4 regions of the Streptomyces sp. NPDC013157 genome follow, and region 2 is predicted to be linked to each of the others. Evidence: riboswitches for the same ligand, from Rfam matches in the RefSeq annotation. Region 2 holds a riboswitch; each other region holds the start of a gene.
The links. A riboswitch is a leader RNA that binds a small molecule or an ion and turns the genes downstream of it on or off. The one in region 2 is predicted to bind cyclic di-AMP.
Positions count from the first base shown of each region.

Region 1: another riboswitch for cyclic di-AMP. It lies ahead of ACFY6U_RS30325 (transglycosylase SLT domain-containing protein); the one in region 2 lies ahead of ACFY6U_RS31125 (M23 family metallopeptidase).
Region 3: another riboswitch for cyclic di-AMP. It lies ahead of ACFY6U_RS42600 (C40 family peptidase); the one in region 2 lies ahead of ACFY6U_RS31125 (M23 family metallopeptidase).
Region 4: another riboswitch for cyclic di-AMP. It lies ahead of ACFY6U_RS11380 (peptidoglycan DD-metalloendopeptidase family protein); the one in region 2 lies ahead of ACFY6U_RS31125 (M23 family metallopeptidase).

Region 1 is NZ_JBIBAK010000011.1:208,478-214,049, reverse strand. Features, by position in the region: gene ACFY6U_RS30330 (polyprenyl synthetase family protein) at 1-321, opposite strand, end outside; cyclic di-AMP (ydaO/yuaA leader) riboswitch at 1,609-1,805, shown strand; gene ACFY6U_RS30325 (transglycosylase SLT domain-containing protein) at 1,811-2,296, shown strand; gene ACFY6U_RS30320 (HAD family hydrolase) at 2,310-3,116, opposite strand; gene ACFY6U_RS30315 (FAD-dependent oxidoreductase) at 3,402-4,637, opposite strand; gene ACFY6U_RS30310 (ATP-grasp domain-containing protein) at 4,666-5,572, opposite strand, start outside.
Region 2 is NZ_JBIBAK010000012.1:23,473-29,044, forward strand. Features, by position in the region: gene ACFY6U_RS31120 (aldo/keto reductase) at 1-863, opposite strand, end outside; gene ACFY6U_RS31125 (M23 family metallopeptidase) at 1,038-2,072, opposite strand; cyclic di-AMP (ydaO/yuaA leader) riboswitch at 2,080-2,240, opposite strand; tRNA gene ACFY6U_RS31130 (tRNA-Met) at 2,566-2,639, opposite strand; gene ACFY6U_RS31135 (dihydrofolate reductase family protein) at 2,778-3,908, opposite strand; gene ACFY6U_RS31140 (MarR family winged helix-turn-helix transcriptional regulator) at 4,040-4,564, shown strand; gene ribA (GTP cyclohydrolase II) at 4,717-5,358, shown strand; gene ACFY6U_RS31150 (O-methyltransferase) at 5,392-5,572, shown strand, end outside.
Region 3 is NZ_JBIBAK010000020.1:4,389-9,960, forward strand. Features, by position in the region: gene ACFY6U_RS42590 (ATP-dependent Clp protease proteolytic subunit) at 1-265, shown strand, start outside; gene ACFY6U_RS42595 (hypothetical protein) at 273-581, shown strand; cyclic di-AMP (ydaO/yuaA leader) riboswitch at 943-1,127, shown strand; gene ACFY6U_RS42600 (C40 family peptidase) at 1,131-1,604, shown strand; gene ACFY6U_RS42605 (ATP-binding protein) at 1,638-2,096, opposite strand; gene ACFY6U_RS42610 (helix-turn-helix transcriptional regulator) at 2,309-3,169, shown strand; gene ACFY6U_RS42615 (DUF397 domain-containing protein) at 3,179-3,406, shown strand; gene ACFY6U_RS42620 (8-amino-7-oxononanoate synthase) at 3,518-4,645, opposite strand; gene bioB (biotin synthase BioB) at 4,793-5,572, shown strand, end outside.
Region 4 is NZ_JBIBAK010000003.1:269,411-274,982, forward strand. Features, by position in the region: gene ACFY6U_RS11365 (GNAT family N-acetyltransferase) at 1-211, shown strand, start outside; gene ACFY6U_RS11370 (TetR/AcrR family transcriptional regulator) at 254-856, shown strand; gene ACFY6U_RS11375 (SGNH/GDSL hydrolase family protein) at 901-1,686, opposite strand; gene ACFY6U_RS11380 (peptidoglycan DD-metalloendopeptidase family protein) at 1,868-2,809, opposite strand; cyclic di-AMP (ydaO/yuaA leader) riboswitch at 2,814-2,974, opposite strand; gene ACFY6U_RS11385 (alpha-galactosidase) at 3,283-5,355, opposite strand; gene ACFY6U_RS11390 (tyrosine-protein phosphatase) at 5,554-5,572, shown strand, end outside.

The DNA.
Region 1 (5,572 bases), on a different contig from region 2:
GTCGACACCGCGGCGCACGGCGGCCTCGTCCATGACGTCGTCGTGGTACAGCGTGGCCAGGTGGGTGAGCTCGACGACGACGGCCGACGGCACGACACCGGGGGCGTACGGGTCGCCGAACTGCGCGGCGAGCATGACCAGCAGCGGGCGGAACCGCTTCCCCCCGGCCCGCACGAGGTGCTGCGCGGCCTCCGTGATGAACGGGACCTCGCTCTTGGTGGCGTCTAGCAAGCCTTCCTCGACAGCCGTCAATCCGGCCTGGACAGCGGCTTCCAGAGCCTGGTCCCGCACGCTCAGCCCGAACGGCCCGACGACGGTCACGAGGGGTCTCCTGTCTGCTGGTGTCTACTGGCGATTACACGGTTTGTCGATAGGTCGCTGCCATCACTCAAGTCAGCGTATCCGGTCAGGTTTCGATCACCGATAGCGCCCACGGTTACACCCCGGGCGCTATCGGATCACGACCGTTATGTTTTTGATCAGCCGATACGACCCGACATCCGCTGACTTAACAGGAAGTGCGGGCAGTTGTCCCGAACCGAGGCCCAGGCCGTGTCCCGCACCGGGCTCCGCGCCGGGTCCGGATCCGGCGAGGCACCCGAGGGCCCGTCCGGCGGCGAACCCTCCGGATGACCGCCGCCCGGAAACCGCCACACCTCCCCGGCCGACGTCACCTGCCCGGGCGTACCCCTTCCACCGCCCACCCATGCCCGCAGGGGCACACCATGCACGGACGGCGACACCTCGCCCCCGTCCACGCCCGTCTGCTCTCCTCCGCGAGACCCCGCACGTCGAGCTCCGCGTTCCGTTGACCCACGTCCTCTCGCTCCGCATTTCCTTGACCGTCATTCCCTCGGCCGGCAGAACGGCATCCCTGCGCGCGCGTGGCGCCCGCACCTCACCCCGTCGGCTCACGGAGCGTCGACACGTTCGAGCCTCGCCCGGGGCCGCCGCCATGACAACGACGCACACCACAGGGGAGGTTCCGCCCTCGCGTTGGACACGCGCACCGGGGATTACCGGTTCCGCGCCTCCCCTGTCTCAACGTGACGAGAATCACGCGCGCATGCAACGACGCTCGATGCCGGGCCCCGTCAAGCATCCGCCTCAACCTCCCCGTTGGGCATGCCCGACGACACGCGCACACAGCCGTGGCTTCCGAAGTTGACGGAGGGGTTGACGGAGAGCATGCCGGAAATATATCTAATCCGACAATTCGGACTACTCGCCGAAAATGCTCACATCGGGGCCGTCGGAAGCGCCCCCGCGGGGGGCATTCCACGGGAATGCAAGTGGTGAAGTTTTCTGTTGAACCATGAAAAAGGCGGATTCCATGAATCCATCATGTCCGCTTTGCCGTTATTGCGAATTCGTGAAGTAGGTCACGCGGGCCCGAATGCCGCAAGGCTTGTACGACCTGCGGGGCGACCCTTCCTTTCCTTTTCCCGTGGGCCAGTTGAGGGTTGGCTGCAGCAAAGGATCAAGTGCCCCATACGGCACAGATCAAGGTCAATCAGCACGTTGTGTGAATCAGCCTCTTGTTTCGGACATGTGCTCTCGCATACGTTCCGGCTCGCCGGGCGGACGCCGAATCCTGCCGCCGCCCGTAGTGACCCATCGACGAGTTCATTCGCACGGCAGGAGCGGGAGACCCAGGTAAGTCGCCGGACCGGACGGCCGACGTCAGAGAACAGACGTCGTTCCGGAACGGCTAGGGGTGAAGCCTCATCGCCTTCGGGCGATGTGGCCGGGCACTCCCCGAGCCCGAACCCGACAGCTCACCTCGCAGGCGACGGAGAGGAACTTCGCCATGCCTGCTGCCGTTCAGCACCGCCGTCCCCGCCGTAACCGCATCGTCCGCACGCTCGCCGTCGTCGGCACCGGCGCCGCCGTCCTCGCCCTCCCGCTCATCGGGGCCACGACCGCGTCCGCCGCCGGCTCCACCACGACGGCCTCGACGACCCTCGCCGGGTACCCGAACAACCTCGACGGCTGGATCCGCGAGTCGCTCGCGATCATGGCGGAGAAGCACATCCCGGGCACCTACAACGGCATATACCGCAACCTGATGCGGGAGTCCTCCGGCAACCCGCGGGCCATCAACCTCTGGGACTCCAACGCGGCCAAGGGCATCCCGTCCAAGGGCCTGCTCCAGGTGATCGACCCGACGTTCAAGGCGTACCACGTGGACGGCACGTCGTTCGACATCTACGACCCGGTCGCGAACATCACCGCCGCCTGCAACTACGCCGCCGCGCGGTACGGCTCGATCGACAACGTCCACGGCGCGTACTGATCGACGTTCCGCGTCACCCGAAGAGTCTTTCGAGGACGACGGCGATGCCGTCGTCCTCGTTCGACGTGGTGATCTCGTCGGCCACCGCCCTGAGTTCGGGGTGGGCGTTGGCCATCGCCACCCCGTAGGCCGCCCACTCGAACATCGGGATGTCATTGGGCATGTCGCCGAAGGCGATGGCCTGCCCGGGGCTCAGCGCCAGACGGTCGGCGGCCAGCGCGAGCCCGGTCGCCTTGGTCACCCCGCACGGCTGGAGTTCGACGGTCCCCGGCCCCGACATCGTGACCGTCGCCAGCGACCCGACCACCGAGCGGGCGGTCGTCGCCAGTTCGTCGTCGGTCAGGGTGTGGTGGCGCAACAGCACCTTGCTGATGGGCGCGCACCACAGGTCGTCGCGCCGGGCGACGCGCAGCGCGGGCAGCGTGGGATGGGGCATCAGATAGCCCGGCTCGATGAGCGTGAGCCCGTCCACGCCGTCCTGGTCGACCGCCGCGTACACCTGGCCGACCTCGGCCTCGATCTTGCCGAGTGCGGTCTCCGCCAGCTCCCGGTCAAGGGAGACCGACCACAGCAGCCGGTTCGCGCCGGCGTCGTACACCTGCGCGCCCTGGCCGCAGACCGCGAGTCCCGTGCAGCCGAGGTCGTCGAGGAGCGGGCGCGCTCTCGGGGCCGGGCGACCGGTCACCACGAGGTGCTGAGCTCCGGCCCGGCCGGCCCGCCCGAGGGCGGCGAGCGACCGTTCCGAGAGGGTGTCGTCGCCGCGCAGCAGCGTGCCGTCCAGGTCGGTGGCGATCAGTGAGTACGGGGAGGGTGCGACCATGATCAGAGAATACGGACAGCACGGCCCGGGGACTCACCGTGCGTTTCGGCCTCAAGTGGCGCCCGCCGTATCCGTGATGGGGCCGCTGTCAGTAGCGGGCGTGATGTTTTCCGAGATGCCCGGCAGCTGCCCCGGGGCCCGGCCGGCGGTGCGCTGTACGTCGAAGAGGTCCCATGGCTCGGACTCTGGTTCGACGGAGACGGCGATGCCGTGCAACTGGACAGCGTGCAGGGGCTGTTGGGGCTGTACCTCGCGGGCGCCGGGTGACGGTTCGGCCCCGGGGTGTCAGACGTGGGCCGCAGCCAGGTGCCTGGCCAGGCGCGGAGAGGCGAACTCCGTACCGCACACGAACCGCATCACAGGACCGTACGACGCGGCCGCCGGGAGGCCCGTGAAGTAGAGGCCGGGTACGGAGGAGACGTATCCGGCGCCGAGTCTCGGGGCGCCGCGCGTGACGGCGACACGAGTGCGCAGCCCGGGGCCGAGGAAGGCCATCGCGGCGGTGTCCACGCGATAGCCGGTGGCGGCTATGACGTGGTCGGCGGTGAGGCGGTCGGTGCCGCCGTCGTGGGTGCGGACGGTGAGGACCGGGGCGCCTGCGGAGGTCTCGGCGCCGGTCACGGCGGCGACCTCGCGGACCTCGACCTTGCCCTCGAAGCGGTCGCGCAGCCACCAGGCGCCGAGCGGGCCGAGCACCCGGCGGACCAGGTAGTGGCGGGCCTGCGCCGGGAGGTAGCGGTAGGGGTGCGGGTAGTAGCTCAGGGCCCAGAGGGACCAGGCACGGCCGAACGGCGACTCGGGGCGCAGCTTCGGCTGGTCCCAGGGCGGGGCGCCGAAGGCGACCTTGCCTCGCCCTCGCGAGACCACCCGCACCTGGGCGCCTGCCTCGGCGGCGAGGGCCGCCGTCTCCAGCGCGGACTGCCCGGCACCGACGACGATCAGGTCCTTGCCGGAGAAACGGGTCAGGTCGTGGTGCTGGGAGCTGTGCGAGACCGGTCCCGCGGGTCCGTCGGCGCCCGCCTCGGCGAGCTCGGCGGGGAGGCGGGCGAGCCCGGACAGGCCGGTGGCGACGACGACCGCACGGGCCGTGAACGACTCCCCGGAGTCCAGCTTCAGTTCGAAACCCGCCGAGCCTTGCGCGTTGTGCCGGTCCGCCTTGTGCCGGTCCACCTTGTGCCGGTCCACGGAGACCACCCGGACCCGCTCCAGTCGGGGCACCAGTTTCTGCTGGAACCACTCGCCGTAGCCGATGAAGGTCTCCACCGGGATGACGTCCTCGTCGGTCACCAGTCGGCGGACGCCCGCGGCGTCGCAGTAGTCGGCGAGGGTGTGCCCGTGCTGCGGGCAGTCCAGGTTGGAGGCGGCCGGGGAGGACTTCAGGATCATCCCGGCCGGCATGTGGTCGCGCCAGCTGACCATGGGGTCGCCGAAGACCCGGACCGGGATGCCGCGCGCCCGCAGATGAGCGGCGGTGGACAGGCCGAAGGGCCACGCACCGATGACTGCTACCGGTTCGATCACGAAGTCCCTCCCCCCAGGAACGTGGTGCCTACTTCGTGGCGTTGCTGGAGCCGCGGCGGTTGGTGCGCCACAGCTGGTAGAGGTGCTTCGCGCCCGGACGCACGAAGCGGGCGAGCATCGTGACGAACGGCATCGGGTCGTCACCCGCCAGCCAGGCCAACTCGGTCCCGCTCGGCCGCTTCGGTGCGTGCGGCGTCGTGTAGCCGCTGCGACGGTAGGCGAGGAGGGCGGGCAGGTCGATGTTCTCCACGACGTACCGGTGGCCGGCCCGCTGTTCCCCCTCCGGGACGCGGCGCCCGGTCAGGTCCAGGTGCATGGCGCGGACGACGTCCACCCCCGACTCGCTCTCGAAGAGCCGGAACTGGGCGCCCATGCGCGGATTGAAGTCGAGCAGCTTGTACTGGCCGTCGCGCCGGTCGTAGCGCAGGTCGAGATCGATGATGCCGGTGAAGCCGATCTGCTTGATGAAACGCGCGGCGAGGTCGGCGAGTTCCGGGTTGTCGACGACGTACGCGTTCGCGGTCATGCCGGCGTGCGGCGGCCAGGAGCGGACCTTGACTCCTGTGAACAGGGCGCGCGGAGTGGAGTCGGCGTCGAAGTAGGCGTGCACGATCCAGTCCTCGGCCTCCTCCCTCGGGAGGTACTCCTGGAGGATGACACCCGGATGGGTGCCCCAGTCACGGGCGAGGGTGAGCAGCCCCTCCCGGGTGGCGATCCGCGTCGTCCCGTTGACGGCGGGCTGCTTGCGCCGGACGAACGCCTCACGGTTCTTGGCGACGATGGGGAAGCGGGCCTTCTCCGCGAAGTCGACGATCTCGTCGTACGAGTCGGGGAAGGCGGCCGCCGGGCTCGGGATGCCGTGTTCCACGCACAGTTCGTGCAGGCCCTGTTTGCTCGCCAGCCGGCGGGGCAGTCCCGGGTCGACGCGCGGGAAG
Region 2 (5,572 bases):
GCGATCGGGGCCGTGATGGTGGGCTGGGCCGCCAGCCAGGCCAGGGCGACCGTGGGGATCGGGGCCTCGTGGGCCGCGGCGATCTCGTCCAGGGCCGCCAGGACCTTCTGGCCGCGCTCCGACTCGGCGTACTGGGCGGCTCGGCCGGCTCGCGCGCTGTCGACCGTCGTACCGGGGCGGTACTTGCCGGTGAGGAAGCCGGCGGCCAGCGAGAAGTAGGGGACGGCCGCGAGACCGGTGCGGGAGGCCAGGTCCTGGAGGGGGCCCTCGTAGGTGTCGCGGGAGACCAGGTTGTAGTGGGGCTGGAGGGCGACGTACCGGGCGAGGCCCTCGCGGTCGGAGAAGTCCAGGGACTCCTGGAGCCGCTCCGGCGTGATGTTGGACGCGGCGATGTGCCGGACCTTGCCCGCCCGCACCAGCTCGTCCAGCGCGCCGATGATCTCCTCGACCGGGATCTCGGGCTTGTCGAAGTGCGTGTAGTACAGATCGATGTGGTCGGTGCCGAGACGGCGCAGGGACGCGTCGGCGGCGGCCCTGATGTTGGCGGCGGACAGGCCCGGGTACTCGGGGTGCTGGCTGACCTTCGTCGCGATGACGACGTCGGCGCGGTTGCCGCGGGCCTTGACCCACTTGCCGATGATCGTCTCGGACTCGCCGCCCTTGTTGCCCTCGATCCACGCCGTGTACGAGTCGGCAGTGTCGACGAAGTTGCCGCCCGCGGCGGCGTACGCGTCGAGGACGGCGAAGGAGGTGGCCTCGTCGGCGGTCCAGCCGAAGACGTTGCCGCCGAGGGCGAGCGGGAAGACCTCCAGGTCGGAGGCGCCGAGCTTGCGGAGGGAAGGGGAAGCGGAAGAAGCACTCATGCCTGACTTCAACACGCGTCGCCCGGCACCCCATGCCGACGCAACACGAAGTTCTTGTAAAGGCGACCGCCGCCGCGAGGCGTGGCGGGCAGCCCGGCGGCCCTGACGCCGGGGGTTGTCGTCAGGGCCGCCGGGGGCCGGTCAGTGAGGTCCGGGTTCTGGCCGGAGCCAGGGTCAGGGGTTGAGGCCCTTGCCCCGCAGCCAGGTCATCGGGTCGATGGCGGTGGCCTGGCCGTTCGGGTGGACCTCCAGGTGGAGGTGCGGGCCGGTGACGTTTCCGGTGGCGCCCACGCGGCCGATGACGTCGCCGGTGGCGACCTTCTGGCCGGCCTTGACGCCGATCGAGGACTGGTGGCAGAACCACAGTTCGGTGCCGTCGTCGAGGGTGATGATCGTCCGGTAGCCGTAGGAGCCGGCCCAGCCCGCCTCGGTGACCGTGCCGCTGTGCACGGCCTTGATCAGCGTGCCGGTGGGCGCGGCGAAGTCGAGGCCGGTGTGGTAGCCGGAGGACCACATGGAGCCGGCCTGGCCGAAGGTGCCGGTGATCGTGTACGAGACGACGGGCAGCGTGTACTGCTTGGCCAGCGCGGCGAGGCGGGCCTGCTCGGCCTTCTCCTTCGCGGAGGCCTCGGCCTTCTCCTTGGCGTCGGCGGCCTTGGCGGCGGCCGCCTTCTCCGCCTTGGCCTCGGCTGCGGCGACCGCCTGGTCGGCGACGGCGACGGCCTTGGCGCTGGCCTTGGTGTCGAGCTGGTTCTGCTGCTGCGCGGCCTGGGCGATGATCCGGCTGCGCAGCGCCTCACCGGCGTCGGACGAGGAGGAGTCCGCGTCGGTGGCGGTCGTCGTGACGCTGCTGAGCGCGGTCCGGGTGGCCTGGTGGCCGCCGTCCTCGCCGAGCAGCGAGCTGACGGAGGACGGGAGGTCGGGCAGCGAGATGGAGACCGGCGGCTTGCCGGTGTTGGCGCTGGCCATGCCGCCCGCGCCGACGGCGGCTATGACGCCGACGCCGAGAACCGTGGAGCTGCGGGCGAGCCCGCCGCCCTTCTGCTTGGCGACCCGGTGCCGGCCGCGTACCGCGGAGAGGGACTCCTCGGTGGGGTTCCACTCCTCGAAAGGGCCCTCGTCGGTGCGGTAGCCGCCGTAGCCGAAGGTGTCGGGCTGACGCTGGCTGGGCACGAACGGGGCTGTCGGAGCAGGCGGGTTGGACGCCACGCGGGCGCACTCCTTTCCTTCCGCCGCCTACCGGGTTAGCTGACGGGTTCGGAGCGGGAAGGTCTCCTACGCGCGTATACCGGCCGTTTCGTACCCGGCGGTAGCCGTGCGATTCACCCCAAGGTGGTGGTTCCCCGGTTCCCTTGCGGGATTCGGCGCGTGCGCACGGAGCCGTCTCGGGTGACGGCTGGGACGACCGCGCTGCGTTATCGAACGTTAATAGACCCGGCTATCAGATTCCAAGCTGTTCGCCTTGATCATTAAGCTTTCAAAGCTTGGACTTACCTGCCACGACCGGTCAAAAACGGTCGAGTCGACGGTGCGCGTCGCTCACCTCAGGAGTCACACAGGTTTTGATGGTGACTCAGTTGTTATGCACAGGGCGGTCGTCCGGACACCGAACGTGACCGCGCCCCGCTCAGGGCCGTCTCAGGATCTGGATACGACTCAGGGCCGGAATCCTTGAATCTCGGATTCCGGCCCTGGGTTTCAGTAGCGGGGACAGGATTTGAACCTGCGACCTCTGGGTTATGAGCCCAGCGAGCTACCGAGCTGCTCCACCCCGCGTCGGTGACACCAGCATACGCCATCCGAAGAGGGGAAGTCACACGGGTTAAGTCTCACGAGGCCGACGGGGCTGCGGGGAGGTCCCTGACCGCGGGCAACCCCCACGCACCCGCACCCGCAAACCGCGCCCCGACCCGCTCAGCCGAGCAGATGCGCGTTGGGCGCCTTCGCCTCCCCCTCGTACTCCCCGAGCACCAGCACCTCCACCCCCGCCTCCCGCAGCGCGCCCGTCCCGTCGGCCGCCGCCACGAACGTGTCCGGTTCGCGCCACGCCGTCACCACCCGCCGTACCCCGGCCCGGAGGATCAGCTCGGCGCAGGGGTGCGGGCGGGAGGCGCGGTGGGTGCAGGGTTCGAGGCTGGTGTAGACCGTGGCCGCGGCCAGCCGGGGGTCGTCCGCGGGGATCTTCGCCAGGGCCGCCTCCTCCGCGTGGACCACGGGGTCGCCGGCCTCCCGGGAGTGGCCGCGGGCCAGCTCCGTGCCGTCGGCCGCGACGACGACCGCGCCCACGCTGAACGCGGTCCGGGAGGGCGGGCACTCGGCCGCCAGTCCGCAGGCGAGCCGCAGCCAGTGCCGGTCCGCGGCGGACACCGACCCGCCCGTGCCGGGGGCCGTGGGCTCGTAGCGCATGAGGACGACGTCCTCGATCCGGCGGGTCTCCAGGAGCCGCAGCCGCCCGGCCTGGTACCCGCCGGGACCGAACAACCGCGGCGCCTTCGGGTCGCCGACGAAGAGGGGGGCCAGGACCAGCTGGAGCTCGTCGGCCAGGCCCTGCTGGAGGAGCTGGGTGTGGACGGTGCCGCCGCCCTCGACCATCAGGCGCCGTACGCCCCGTACGTCGTGCAGGTGCTCCAGGAGCAGCCGCCAGTCGAGGTCGGCGCCGAGGGAGACGACGTCGGCGGCGATCCCGAGGGCGCGGGCCCGCCGTACCCCCTCGTCCGTCGTGTAGACGATCTTCTCGCCGCCGGTGTGCCAGAACTTCGCGTCCGGGTCGAGGTCGCCGGTCGCCGTGACCGTGACCTTGAGGGGGTACTCGGGCCGGCCGGCGGCGGTCCGGGCCGCGCGCCGCTCCGGGGAGTTGACCAGGAGCCGCGGGTTGTCCGCGCGGATGGTGCCGGCGCCGATCAGGATGGCGTCGACGGAGGCCCGTACCTCGTCGACGCGGTCGAAGTCGGCGGGGGAGGAGAGCAGGAGCCGGTCGGGGCCGGTGTCGTCGAGGAAGCCGTCGAGGGAGACGGCGGCGGACAGCAGGACGTAGGGGTACGGCATCGGACGCGCTCACTCTCGGCGGGCGGACTGGCGGGCAGGCTGACCGGACCGGCCGGATGGCTGACGGGGTCGGCCCGGCTGCCCTGACACGGACACTTGGTTAAAGTTTGAAACAAACCTACACTGGAGCCATGACGACTCGCTGGCTCACTCCGAAGGAGCAGCGCGCCTGGCGCGCCTACATGGCGGCGACGCACCTCCTGGAGGACGCGATCGACCGGCAGCTCCAGCAGGACGCCGGCATGCCGCACCTGTACTACGGCATTCTGGCCAACCTCTCCGAGGCGCCGGAGCGCAAGCTGCGCATGACCGACCTCGCCGAGAAGTCGAAGATCACCCGGAGCCGGCTGACGTACGCCGTGACCCGGCTGGAGAAGGACGGGCTGATCCGCCGCGAGGACTGCCAGTGGGACAAGCGGAGCAGCTTCGCCATCCTGACGGACGAGGGCATGGCGGTGCTGGAGCGCACGGCGCCGGGCCACGTGGAGACGGTACGGGCGGCGGTCTTCGACCACCTCTCCGCCGAGCAGGTGGAGCAGCTGGAGGAGATCAGCTCCGTGATCGCGCGGGCGCTGGAGGGCGACGAGTCGACCCCGCGGCCGACGCCGGACGAGCTGCCGTGGCGGCGGCGGTCGTCCCCCTGTTCCGGATCGTGAACTCGACTTCCCGAAACCGTACGGAAATCTGTTGCTTCAAATTTAAAGCATGAGGTAGGGTTCCAGCCGTGGATCTGCTTCAAATCTGAAGCAGACACCCGCGACGTCCCGTACCGGGACCGCCGTCCTGCACCCGGACACTGGAGAGCCCGATGACCGACTTCCCCGCCGCCACCCAGCGCGCCCGCGTCCGGGTCCCGCTGCGCTTCAACGACGGCTACAGCGTCAACGCCGAACTCGTCACGTTCCATGGCCTGACCGACGGCCAGGAGCACGTCGCCGTCGTCCTGGGCGAGCCCGCCCCCGGCACCCTCCCGCTGGTGCGCCTGCACTCCGAGTGCCTGACGGGCGACGTCTTCGGCTCGGCCCGCTGCGACTGCGGGCCCCAGCTGCGCGAGGCCGTCGAGCGCATCGCCGAGCGCGGCGGCGTCCTGCTCTACCTGCGCCAGGAGGGCCGCGGCATCGGGCTCTACAACAAGCTCGACGCCTACGCCCTCCAGGACCAGGGCCTCGACACCTACGAGGCGAACGCCGCCCTCGGCCTGCCCGAGGACGCCCGCGACTACACCGCCGCCGCCCAGATGCTGGCCGCCCTCGGCATCACCGACCTGGACCTGCTCTCCAACAACCCCGACAAGGCGGAGCAGTTGCGCGGCCTCGGCGTCACCGTCCGCGACCGCGTCCCGACCGGCGTCTTCAGCACCGCCCACAACGTCCGCTACCTGCGCGCGAAGGTCCTGCACACCCAGCACACGCTGCCCCTGGCCGAGCTGACGGAGCTCAACGCGGGCTGAGCGCCGCGGACGGTGACGCCGAGGCTGCGCAACATGCCCCCGCACGCGGCCCGGCTGATCTCGACGCTGATCCGGGCCCGGCGCGCCACGTCCGTCCTGGAGATCGGCACCTCCAACGGCTGCTCGGCGATCTGGTTCGCCGACGCCCTCCGCGACACCGGCGGCCGCCTGACGACCGTGGACATCGACGCCGAACGCGTCACCGCGGCACTGG
Region 3 (5,572 bases), on a different contig from region 2:
GCGCATCGTCCTCCAGCAGCCGTCGCTGCCGGAACCGGTACAGGGCCAGCCGAGTGATCTGGCCATCCAGGCCGAGGAGTTGGACCGGGTCCGGGCGATGCTCGAACGGATGCTCGTCCGGCACACCGGGCGCACGGCGGAACAGGTGCACCGGGATCTGGAGCGGGACCTGGTCCTGGACGCACCGCAAGCGCTGGCGTACGGGCTGGTGGACCGGGTGATGCCCACCCGCCGTCCCTCGCTCGGCCTGCCGGACGCGGGGTGAGCCGCCGATGCTGCCGCCGGAGCTTCCTCCGCTGCCCGCGCTGACCCGCGCCGAGGGCGAGCTGATCGACCGTTACCTGGACGTGGTGGATTGGCTGGGCCGGATCAATCCGGCGCAGAACGAGGACACCTACCGCGGGCTGCGCGCCGCGCAGGCGCTGGTGCGCGCGGCGTCCGAGCTGCGTGACGCGCTGGCCCTGATGCATCAGCGGGGCGAGACGGAGCTTCACGGGGACACGCTGGCACGGGCGTTGCGGGTGCTCGACGGCGAGCGCCGGACCGCTCGCGTCGTACTCCCGCCCGACTGCGTACGGTGACACCCGCCGGACTCCGGCCCCACGCGTCGACACGGCGAGTGGGCCGGAGTCGAAACGATCCAAAGGGGTTACCGCCGTCCGGCGGAGTGTGGCGTGGTTTTACCTGACCGCGAGGACCGCTCAAGTTGCCTGCGCGGGGGTGCCCGCGAGCGGCTTCCGCGCAGGTCCGGGGCTACGCAGGGCAGTTGACGGAGAATCGAACACAGGACTGTCCACCCGAACGGGTGGGTGGTGAGTAACCCCACAAATCCCCGATTCCGTTGGGATTTTCGGACACGAGTGAGTGAAGATCCCTGTCTGACGACAAGCCCCCGCCACAGCGGCGGGGCGGTCCGGGCGGACGCCGAGTCCTGCCGCCGCCCGGATTGACCCGTCGACAGAAGTGCATCGGCAGGAGTGGAGGACCCAAGCACGACGGGTCGCCGGCAAGGTCGCGCCATGACCGGGCCGAGCAGCCCTTGGGGTGAAGCCGTGGCAACACGGCCGGGCAACTTCGCCAGCCCGAATCCGACAGGTCATCCTTCACAGGCGGCTGACGAAGGGTTGCGCATGACTGCGCTCAATCGTGTTCCGTCGCTGATGGCCCGGGCCGGTACGGCCTCGGCACTGACCATCGCCGCCGTGGGCGGCTCGATCGTGATCCCGGGCGTCGCTTCCGATGCCTCGGCCGCCACGATGGCGACGAAGGCACTTCAGGTCGCCGCCTCGAAGAAGGGCGCGCCCTACAGGTGGGGTGCCACCGGACCGAACAGGTTCGACTGCTCCGGGCTGACGCTGTACTCGTTCAAGAAGGCGGGCAAGACCCTGCCGCGAACGGCGGCCCAGCAGTACAACAAGACCCGTCACATCTCGGCCGGCAACCGCAAGGCCGGGGACCTGGTCTTCTTCCACTCGGGTTCCAGCGTGTACCACGTCGGCATCTACGCCGGGAAGGGAAAGATCTGGCACGCCCCGAAGACCGGGGACGTGGTGAAGCTCCAGAAGATCTGGACGCGCAGCGTCTGGTACGGCCGGGTCAGCTGACCCCACCGTGAGCGGGCCGGCAGGAGCTCAGGGCTACGGCTCCTGCTGGCCGGCCGCGGTGGCGGTGCCGGCCGGGACCGTCCAGGGCAGTTCGATGGAGACGGTCTTGCCGCCCTCCCCGGTGGGGCGTACCCGGAGCTTGCCGCCGCACTCGGCGGTCAGCCAGCGGATGATGACCATGCCCCGCCCGTTGTCCTGCTGGACCGCGGCGGGGAGTCTCTTGGGGAAGCGCGGATGACTGTCCGTGACGCCGATGCGCAGCTGCTCGTCCCGGTCGAGCACGAGGTCCACCGTGAAGGTGGGTGACTGCCCGAAGGTGTGCTGCACGGCGTTGGTGGCGAGTTCGGAGACGATGAGGCGGACGGTGTCCGCGGTCTCCGTCTCCGGCGGCAGCCCCCACTCCGCGAGCGTGTCCAGCACATAGGAGCGGGCGGCGTAGACCGAGGCGGGATCGCTCGGCAGAGTGACGGATGCTTCCAGGTGGTCTGCCATGGCGACGTCGTCCCTTTCCTCGGGACCGGAGTCCGACACGGAGCGGATGGTTCGAGTACGGTCCCGGACTGGTGCTTCTTCGCCAGACTGCCATTACCGGGCCGGTCACGGGGAGCGATCCACCAAGATATGCATATATCTGTCGCTCGAAGCGGTGAACTCTGCGACCTCAGACCGTATTTGGGCGGCTCGGAAGGAGTAAGGAGTAGCCCATGCAGAACGGTCCCGCGGTGCGCCGCCGCAAACTGGGCGCCGAACTGCGCACTCTGCGCACCGGCGCCGGCCTCACGAGCGGTGAGGCCGCCCGTCTGGTGGGCTGGCATCAGTCGAAAGTGAGCCGGATCGAGACCGGCGCCAGCGGTGTGAAACCGGCCGATGTGCGGTTACTCCTGGACGCCTACGGCGTGGTCGAGGGGCAACTGCGCGAGTTGCTGCTGGTGTTGGCGGGGTCGGAGGACACGGCGGGACGGCACCACTGGTGGCACGCCTATCGGGGGGTCCTGCCGCCCGCCTACCGCGATTTCATCAGCCTGGAGTCGCAGGCAGGCGCGATGCGCACGCTGGAGACCCTGGTCGTGCCGGGGTTGCTGCAGACCCCCGAGTACGCGCGTGCGGTGACCCGGGCGGCCATGGACGGGCCCGACGACGAGGCCCTGGACACCCTGGTGGAGGTGCGTCTGGCCAGGCAGGACGTGCTGCACAACGATCCGCCGCTGGAGCTGAACGCGGTGCTGGACGAAGCGGTGCTACGGCGCGAGGTGGGTGGCCCGGGCGTGATGACGCGGCAGTTGACCCGGCTGGTGGAGGCAGCCCGGTTGCCCCAGGTACGGCTCCAGGTGCTGCCGTTCGCGGCCGGGGCGCATATCGGCATCACCGGACCTTTCGTAATCTTCTCATTTCCGAGCACTTCTGATCTGGACGTGGTTGTTATCGACCAGTTGACGAGTAGCCTCTACCTGGAGCGGAAAGAAGACCTCCAGGCCTACACGGAGGCCTTCGACACGCTCCGGATCCACGCCCTTTCCCCCGAGGACTCGTTGGATTACATCGCCGCAATAGCTGACGGCGCGTAAGGAGGCACCATGACTGCACTGCCTCGGAACGTACCTTCAAGTGCTGATCTGCACGGACTGCGGTGGCTGCGCAGCAGCTACAGCACCGGAGCGAACAACTGCGTGGAGACGGCACGGCCGCGCTCCGGCCCCTCGGCCGGACTGCTCGCCGTGCGCGACTCCAAGGTTCCGGCCGGACCCGCGCTGCTCTTCTCCCCCGAGAGCTGGGCGGGTTTCACTTCGGCGTTCGCCGGCTGATCAGCCCCAGAAGAGTCTGATCAGACACGAACGAAACGGATCAGACTCGTACCCCATCCATCCCCGACTCCGTATCCGCTCGCGAGCCAGGCCCGGCCGTGTCACGCCGACTCATGGTCGCGTCTTGCCGATCACATGTACAGCGCGTTCGATCTCGGCCCCGGAGAGGTCCGCACGGGCGGTCAGCCTGAGCCGTGAGATGCCGTCCGGCACCGACGGCGGACGGAAACAGCCCACGGCCAGGCCTGCCGTCCGGCAGTCGGCCGCCCACTGCACGGCCTGCTCCGGGGACGGGGCCCGCACGGAGACCACCGCGGCGTCCGGACGTACCGCTTCCAGACCCGCGGCGGTCAGCCGTGCGTGCAGTTCCGCGGCCACCTCGCGGGCCCGGGCCGCACGTCCGGGCTCGCGGCGCAGCAGCCGCAGGGCCGCCAGGGCCGCCCCCGCCGCGGCGGGGGCCAGGCCGGTGTCGAAGATGAAGGTCCGGGCCGCGTTGACGAGGTGGTCGATCACCCGGGCCGGGCCCAGCACGACCCCGCCCTGACTGCCCAGCGACTTCGACAGGGTCGCCGTGACCACCACGTCCTCGGCTCCGGAGAGCCCGGCCGCGTCCGGCGCGCCCCGCCCGCCGTCCCCGAGGACCCCGAGCCCGTGGGCGTCGTCGACGAGCAGCCCGGCACCGTGCTCCCGGCACGCCTCGGCCAGTGCGGCCAGCGGTGCCGCGTCCCCGTCCACGGAGAACACCGTGTCGGAGACGACCACGGCGGGGCCCTCGTGCGTCCCGAGGGCCTTGCGCACGCCGTCCGGGTCGGCGTGCCCGACGACCTGGGTGGCCCCCCGGGCCAGCCGACAGCCGTCGATCAGGGAGGCGTGGTTGAGGGCGTCGGAGACGATCAGGGAGCCGTGCGGGCCGAGCGTGGTGACGGCGGCGAGGTTCGCGGCATAGCCGGAGGAGAAGACCAGGGCGGCCTCGAACCCGCAGAATCCGGCCAGCTCCTGCTCCAGCTCGGTGTGGAGCTCCGTCGTGCCGGTCACCAGCCGGGAGCCGGTCGAGCCACCGCCCCAGGTCCGGGCCGCCGCGGCCGCGCCCTCGGCGACCTCCGGGTGGTGGGCGAGGCCCAGGTAGTCGTTGCTCGCGAGGTCCAGCAGCGGCGAGTCGGCGGGGCGGGGGCGCAGGGTCCGTACGAGTCCGGCGCGGCGGCGCTGTTCCGCCTGTTCGTCGATCCAGCCGAACGCCATGGCCCCTCCGGTGAATTTGTAGGCAGTGGACAGACCCTAGCGGGATCATCAGGCGCCCACTGTGTGGCAATACCCACACGTCGAACTGACAGGGTTGTGCAAACTCTCCTTGGCCCGGAGCAGCCTCGTAGTACAGGATCGGCTCTCATGGACCTGCTGAACACGCTGGTGGACAAGGGGCTTCGGCGCGAGCTGCCGACCCGCGAGGAAGCGCTCGCCGTACTGGCGACCTCCGACGACGACGTGCTCGATGTGGTGGCCGCGGCCGGCAAGGTGCGCCGCCACTGGTTCGGCCGGCGCGTGAAACTCAACTACCTGGTCAACCTCAAGTCGGGCCTGTGCCCGGAGGACTGCTCCTACTGCTCGCAGCGGCTGGGCTCCTCCACCGGGATCCTGAAGTACAGCTGGCTGAAACCCGACGAGGCGTCCAAGGCGGCCGCCGCGGGTCTGGCCGGGGGTGCCAAGCGGGTCTGTCTGGTGGCGAGCGGGCGCGGTCCGACCGACCGGGACGTCGACCGGGTCGCGGGCACCATCAAGGCCATCAAGGAGCAGAACGAGGGCGTCGAGGTGTGCGCCTGTCTCGGTCTGCTCTCCGACGGCCAGGCGGAGCGGCTGCGCGAGGCGGGCGCGGACGCCTACAACCACAACCTCAACACGTCCGAGGGGACGTACGGGGACATCACGACCACGCACACGTACGCCGACCGGGTGGACACGGTCAACAAGGCGCACGCGGCGGGTCTGTCGGCCTGTTCCGGTCTGATCGCCGGTATGGGCGAGAGTGACGAGGACCTGGTCGACGTCGTCTTCTCGCTGCGCGAGCTGGACCCGGACTCGGTGCCGGTCAACTTCCTGATCCCGGTCGAGGGCACCCCGCTGGCCAAGGAGTGGAACCTCACCCCGCAGCGCTGCCTGCGCATCCTGGCG
Region 4 (5,572 bases), on a different contig from region 2:
CGGCATCGGCTCCGCGCTGCTTGGCCCGCTCATCGCCGCGGCGCGCGAGGCCGGCCACCATGTGATGATCGCCGGCATCGAGGCCCGGAACGCCGCGTCGATCCGGCTGCACGACCGGTTCGGGTTCGAGCACGTCGGCACGGTCCGGGAGGTGGGCACCAAGTTCGGCCGCCGGCTGGACCTGACGATCATGCGGCTGCCGCTGGCCTGAGACGGCGACGCGGACGGGGGAACGACCGATTAGGGTGACCGCGTGGCGAGAGTGCGGTTGAGCGTGGCCGAGCGGCGGGAGGAACTGCTGCGGGCCGCCATCGAACAGATCGAGGCGCGGGGCGTGGCGGCAGTGCGGATCGCCGATGTGGCCTCGGCGCTCGGGGTGAGCAACGCGCTGGTGCTGTACCACTTCTCGACGAAGGAGAAGCTGGTCGCCGCCGCCTTCACCTACGCCGCCGAGGACGACCTGGCGCATCTGCGCAAGCTGCTGGGCCGCCGTACGTCGGCGCTGCGCCGGCTGCGGGCCGCGGTGCGCTGGTACGCGCCGACCGGGCAGGCCAAGGGCTGGCGGCTGTGGATCGAGGGCTGGGCGGTGGCGTTGCGCGAGCCCGCGCTGCGGGACGTCACCAAGGGCCTGGACCAGCAGTGGAAGGCGGCGATCGCCGAGGTCATCGCCGAGGGGGTGGCCGCGGGCGAGTTCGGGTGCCCCGACCCCCCGGCTGCGGCGCTGCGGCTGACCGCGCTGCTCGACGGGCTCGCCGTCCAGCTGACGTCGTATCCCGGTGCCGTGGCCCGGTCCAGAGCCCAGGAGTGGGCCGACGAGGCGCTGGCGCGCGAACTGGGGCTGCCCGGGCAGCAGTAAGGGGCGGCCCGCAATGCGGCCACCCCTTACCCGCCGGTTCCGCCTCAGGCCACGGATGCGATCCGCATCTTGATGTCGTCCGGGGAGAGCGCTCCCTTGGCCGTCACGTGGTCGCCGGACGACTCCCCGCGCAGCCGGCGCCCGATCCAGGGGACGAGGTACTCGCGGGCCCAGTGCACGTCGTCGCGGCGGACCTCCAGGGTGCCGCGGGGCGGCAGCGGGGGCCACGGCTGGTCCGGGTCGGCCGGCACCTCGACGCCGAGCACCTGGCCCGCACGCAGCGCCACGCGTGTGTGCCCCTCGGGAGAGAGGTGCAGCCGGTCGTCGTCCCAGGCCCGCCGGTCCTGAATGGTCTTCAGGGACCACAGGTCCAGGACGGGGCAGCCGTACCGGTCGGCGATGGCCCGGACATGTCCGTTGTACGTGGCGATCTTGCCGCGCATGTGCTTGAGGACGGGCACGCCCCGGGTGTCGAAGCCGGTGGTCACCAGCACCGTACCGACGGCCTCGGTCAGCCGGGCCACGGCCCGCTCGAACCGCTCGGCCACCTCGTCGGGGTCGGTGCCGGGGCGGATGATGTCGTTGCCGCCCGCACAGAAGGAGACCAGGTCCGGGGCGAGTTCCAGGGCCTGCGGCACCTGGTCCGCCACGATCTGGTCGAGCAGTTTCCCGCGCACGGCGAGGTTGGTGTAACCGAAGTCGCCCTCGGGCCGCCGGTCGGACAGCAGTACCGCGAACCGGTCGGCCCAGCCGACGAACGCCCCGTCGGGGCCGGGGTCTCCCACGCCCTCGGTGAAGCTGTCCCCCACCGCCGCGTACGACCCGATCACTGATGCATTGTCATTCTTCGAATCGTCTCCCACGTCGGACCATGATTCACCTTCGGTTGTGACCTACGCGACCGTAATAAGGGGTTGACGCTCGGTGAGATAAGACACCTTTAAATACTTTGCCAACCTTGGAATAAGGCCCTGAACACCGACGTTGAAGCGTCGGTCGCGGGGCCCCGGGTCAGCCGACGGCGACACCCTTGGAGCGGAGATAGGCGACCGGGTCCACGTCCGAGCCGTAGTCGGGGGTGGTGCGGATCTCGAAGTGCAGGTGCGGGCCGGTCACGTTGCCGGTCGCGCCGGAGAGACCGACCTGCTGGCCCGCGGTCACGGTCTGGCCGACCGAGACGGAGAGGGCGGAGAGGTGGCCGTACTGCGCGTAGTAGCCGTCGGCGAGCCGGATGACGACCTGGTTGCCGTAGGCGCCGCCCCAGCCGGCCGTGACGACCGTGCCCGCGCCGACGGCCTTGACGGGGGTGCCGGTCGGGACGACGAAGTCGACGCCCGTGTGGTAGCCGCTGGACCACATGCTGCCGGCCACGTGGTAACCGGTGCCGACGGCGCCGGCGGCGACCGGGAGGTTGAAGCCGGAGGTGGTCGCGACCGAACCGTCGGAGCCGTCCGCGGAGGAGGCCGAGGACGAGGAGGAGGCCGAGGACGAGGAGGGGGAAGACGACTGCGGGTTCGACTGCGTCTGCGGACGGGAGCCGGAGTCCGTCGTCGTGGCGTGCCGGCCACCGAGGGTCAGCTTGAGTCCGGGGTGGATCAGCGAGGGGTTGTCGCCGACCGCCTGCCGGTTGTCGGCGTAGAGCCGGTGCCAGCCGCCGCGGACGTTCTGCTCGCGGGCAATCTTCGAGAGATAGTCACCGGGCACCACCGTGTAGATGCGGTGCGCGAAATGCGCGGCGCCGGAATTCCCCGCGGGCGCCTCCTTCACCGCGGTCTTCCCGATCACGGGAAGCGTCTGGGTGGCCTTTTCGGAAACGGACTGCGTAGTGGCCGCGTGGGCGCCGGTGGCCCCCATGAGCGGCAGAGCCAGCGCGGCGCCACCGGTTCCGGCGACGGCCATCGAGCGGGTGAAACGCTGGGACTTGGGGCGGCGGTGCTTACCCTTCGCGGGCATGGCGCATTCCTCTCCTGCGCCTGCGAGGTGAGCTGTCGGGTTCGGGCTGGAGCTGCCCGGCCACGGCGGAAAGCGTGGCTGCACCCCTAGCCGTCCCGGGAACCGGAACAGGCGGTCTTACCTGGTGGGTCCCCCGCTCCTGCCGGGCACGGGTGAGTGTGTGTGGGGACTCCGGGCGGCGGCAGGATTCGGCGTTCCGACCGGATGTGTGGCGAACGTAAACGAGTAGGACGGACGTGGACAAGCATCCGGTTTCCGGCCGTCCGGGTTTCACTTGATCCGTTACCGGAAATCCCGGTCACCCTCCGTGAATTCCGGTCTGTTCGCTTTTCCAATCCGCTTACGGAACACCAGGATTACGTGAGCATGACGCGCGACGGACGGTCACGAATATGACGCTCCTCACGCACGTCATGCCACGTCCCCTTATTACACGCCGAGTTGTAATGAAGACGCCAATTCGGGTATACGTGTCAGATCCGGCGAAGCCGGATGACTGCCGCATCCAGGTCGCCCTTCAGTCCGGTGCGCAGCCCGTGGTGCAACAGGACGGCACCCCGGTGCACTTCGCCCGTTTCGCGGCATTCGTATGACGCTGTCGGATCGAGCCCCTGCAGCCTCAGCGCCGGCGCCGGCTCGCCGTAGCTCTGGGCCTGCAGCCAGGCGAGGACGACGGTCTCGTCGCCGAGCGTGTACTGCACCGCGCTGAGCCCGCCGGCCGGCGGCCGCAGCCGGAACTGATCGCCGCGCTGCACCTGGGGCCGGATCTCCTTGTAGAGCTCCACCCAGCGGCCGGCCTCGGCGAGCTCCTCCTCGGTCCACTGCGAGAGGTCGCCGCCGATGCCGAGCGCACCGGCCATGGAGCTGACGAACCGGAAACGCAGGCTGCTGACCCGGCCGTTGAGCTGGTGGTTCGGGCTGTCGGTGACCCAGGCCGACATCACCCGGGCGGGGTGGATCTGGCTGAAGCCGTGCTGGATGGCGAGCCGGTCCAGCGGGTCGGTGTTGTCGGAGGTCCACACCTCGTCGGTACGGCTCATGATCCCGAGGTCGATCCGCCCGCCGCCGCCGGAGCACGACTCGATGGCCACGTTCGGGTGGGCCGCCCGGATCCGGTCGAGCAGGGCGTACAGCCCGCGCACGTGGTCGACCCACAGGCGCTGCGGGTAGGGCTCGCCGGGCCAGCCCGCGTCCGTGAAGCAGCGGTTGAAGTCCCACTTGACGTAGTCGATCGGAGCGCTGGACAGCAGGGCGTCGAGCTGCTCCCACAGGTACTCCTGGACGTCCTCGCGGGCGAGGTTGAGGACGAGCTGGTTGCGGAGTTCCGTCCGCTTCCGTCCCGGCTGGTACTGCACCCAGTCGGGGTGTGCCCGGTACAGGTCGCTGTCCGGGTTGACCATCTCGGGCTCGACCCAGATGCCGAACTGCATGCCGAGGGCGTGCACGTAGTCGGCGAGCGGCTTGAGACCCTTCGGGAAGCGGTCCGGGTTGGGCGTCCAGTCGCCGAGCCCGGCGCGGTCGCTGGTGCGGGCGCCGAACCAGCCGTCGTCCACCACGAACAGCTCGACGCCGATCGCGGCGGCCCGGCGGGCGAGGGTGGCCTGCTGCTCCTCGGAGATGTCGAAGGTGGTGGCCTCCCAGGAGTTGAACAGCACCGGCCGGTCCTGATCGGCGTCCGGGATGATGTACGCCCGCTGGTAGGCGTGCCAGGCGCGGCTCGCCCCGCCGAAACCGCCGTCGGTCCACAGGCCCGCGAAGACGGGGCTGGTGTACGACTCGCCCTCGGCCAACATCAGCAGGCCCGAGTCGTCGTAGCCGGCGCCGCCGGTGATCTGCACGCGCGCGTCCGGGAGCTGAGCGACCGCGATCCGCCAGGAGCCGGACCAGCCGAGGGCGCAGCCCCAGACCTCGCCGCGCTCCTCGGTGGCGTCGGTGTCGAGGGCGACCCAGGGCAGGTGCTGGTGGCCGGTGTGGCCGCGGCGGCTGCCGATGACCTTCTCGCCGTAGGTGAGCGGGGTGCTGGTGAGCCGGGACTCCGCGGCCCAGCGGCCGTGCAGCTGGGAGAGCCGCCAGCCCTCACGGTCGGGGAGCGTCCAGGTGGCGGGGTCGGCGCGCAGCAGCTCCACGCGCGTGTGCCCCTCGTTGTCGACGGTCACCCAGCGCTCGACGACGTCGCCGCGCATCCGGTAGTGCAGGGTGATGACGATGCCGTCGTCAGTGAAGCGCAGCCGGAGCTCGTCCTCCTCGACCTCGTAGGAGTCGAAGGCCCACTCGGTGCCCCGGCGCTCCTCGGTCCGCACGGACAGGGCGGGGCGGACGAAGCGGGGGCCGCCCTCGACGGGATACTCCTCGCGGCCGTCCAGCGGGGACTCGAAGGGCCAGTAGCCGGGCAGCCCCCGGGTGCCGAGCTCCTCGGCGTCGGCGAGCCGGATCCTCGGCCCCCAGTGCAGGTGGAGCAGTTCGTCGGACTCCGTCAGATGCAGCGCGTAGCTGCTGGCGGGGCCCGACAGGAGCCAGGTACGACCATTTTCGGCGATGTCCACCATCGAGAAACCTCACACAGGTGCCAACAGATCCGCTCAAGCCCCAACATCATCAAGGGCCGCGGGCTCCGGAAGCAAGGGCCACGGGCCGCCGAGACGACGCCTGTGGACAACTCATTGCCCGTGGAAACCGATGTCGTATGGTCGGTCCAGTGCCCGTCGACGAGCAGCGCCGACGGGGCCGACCGGGAGGAGCCCCCCGTGACGCAGCAGGTCCCGT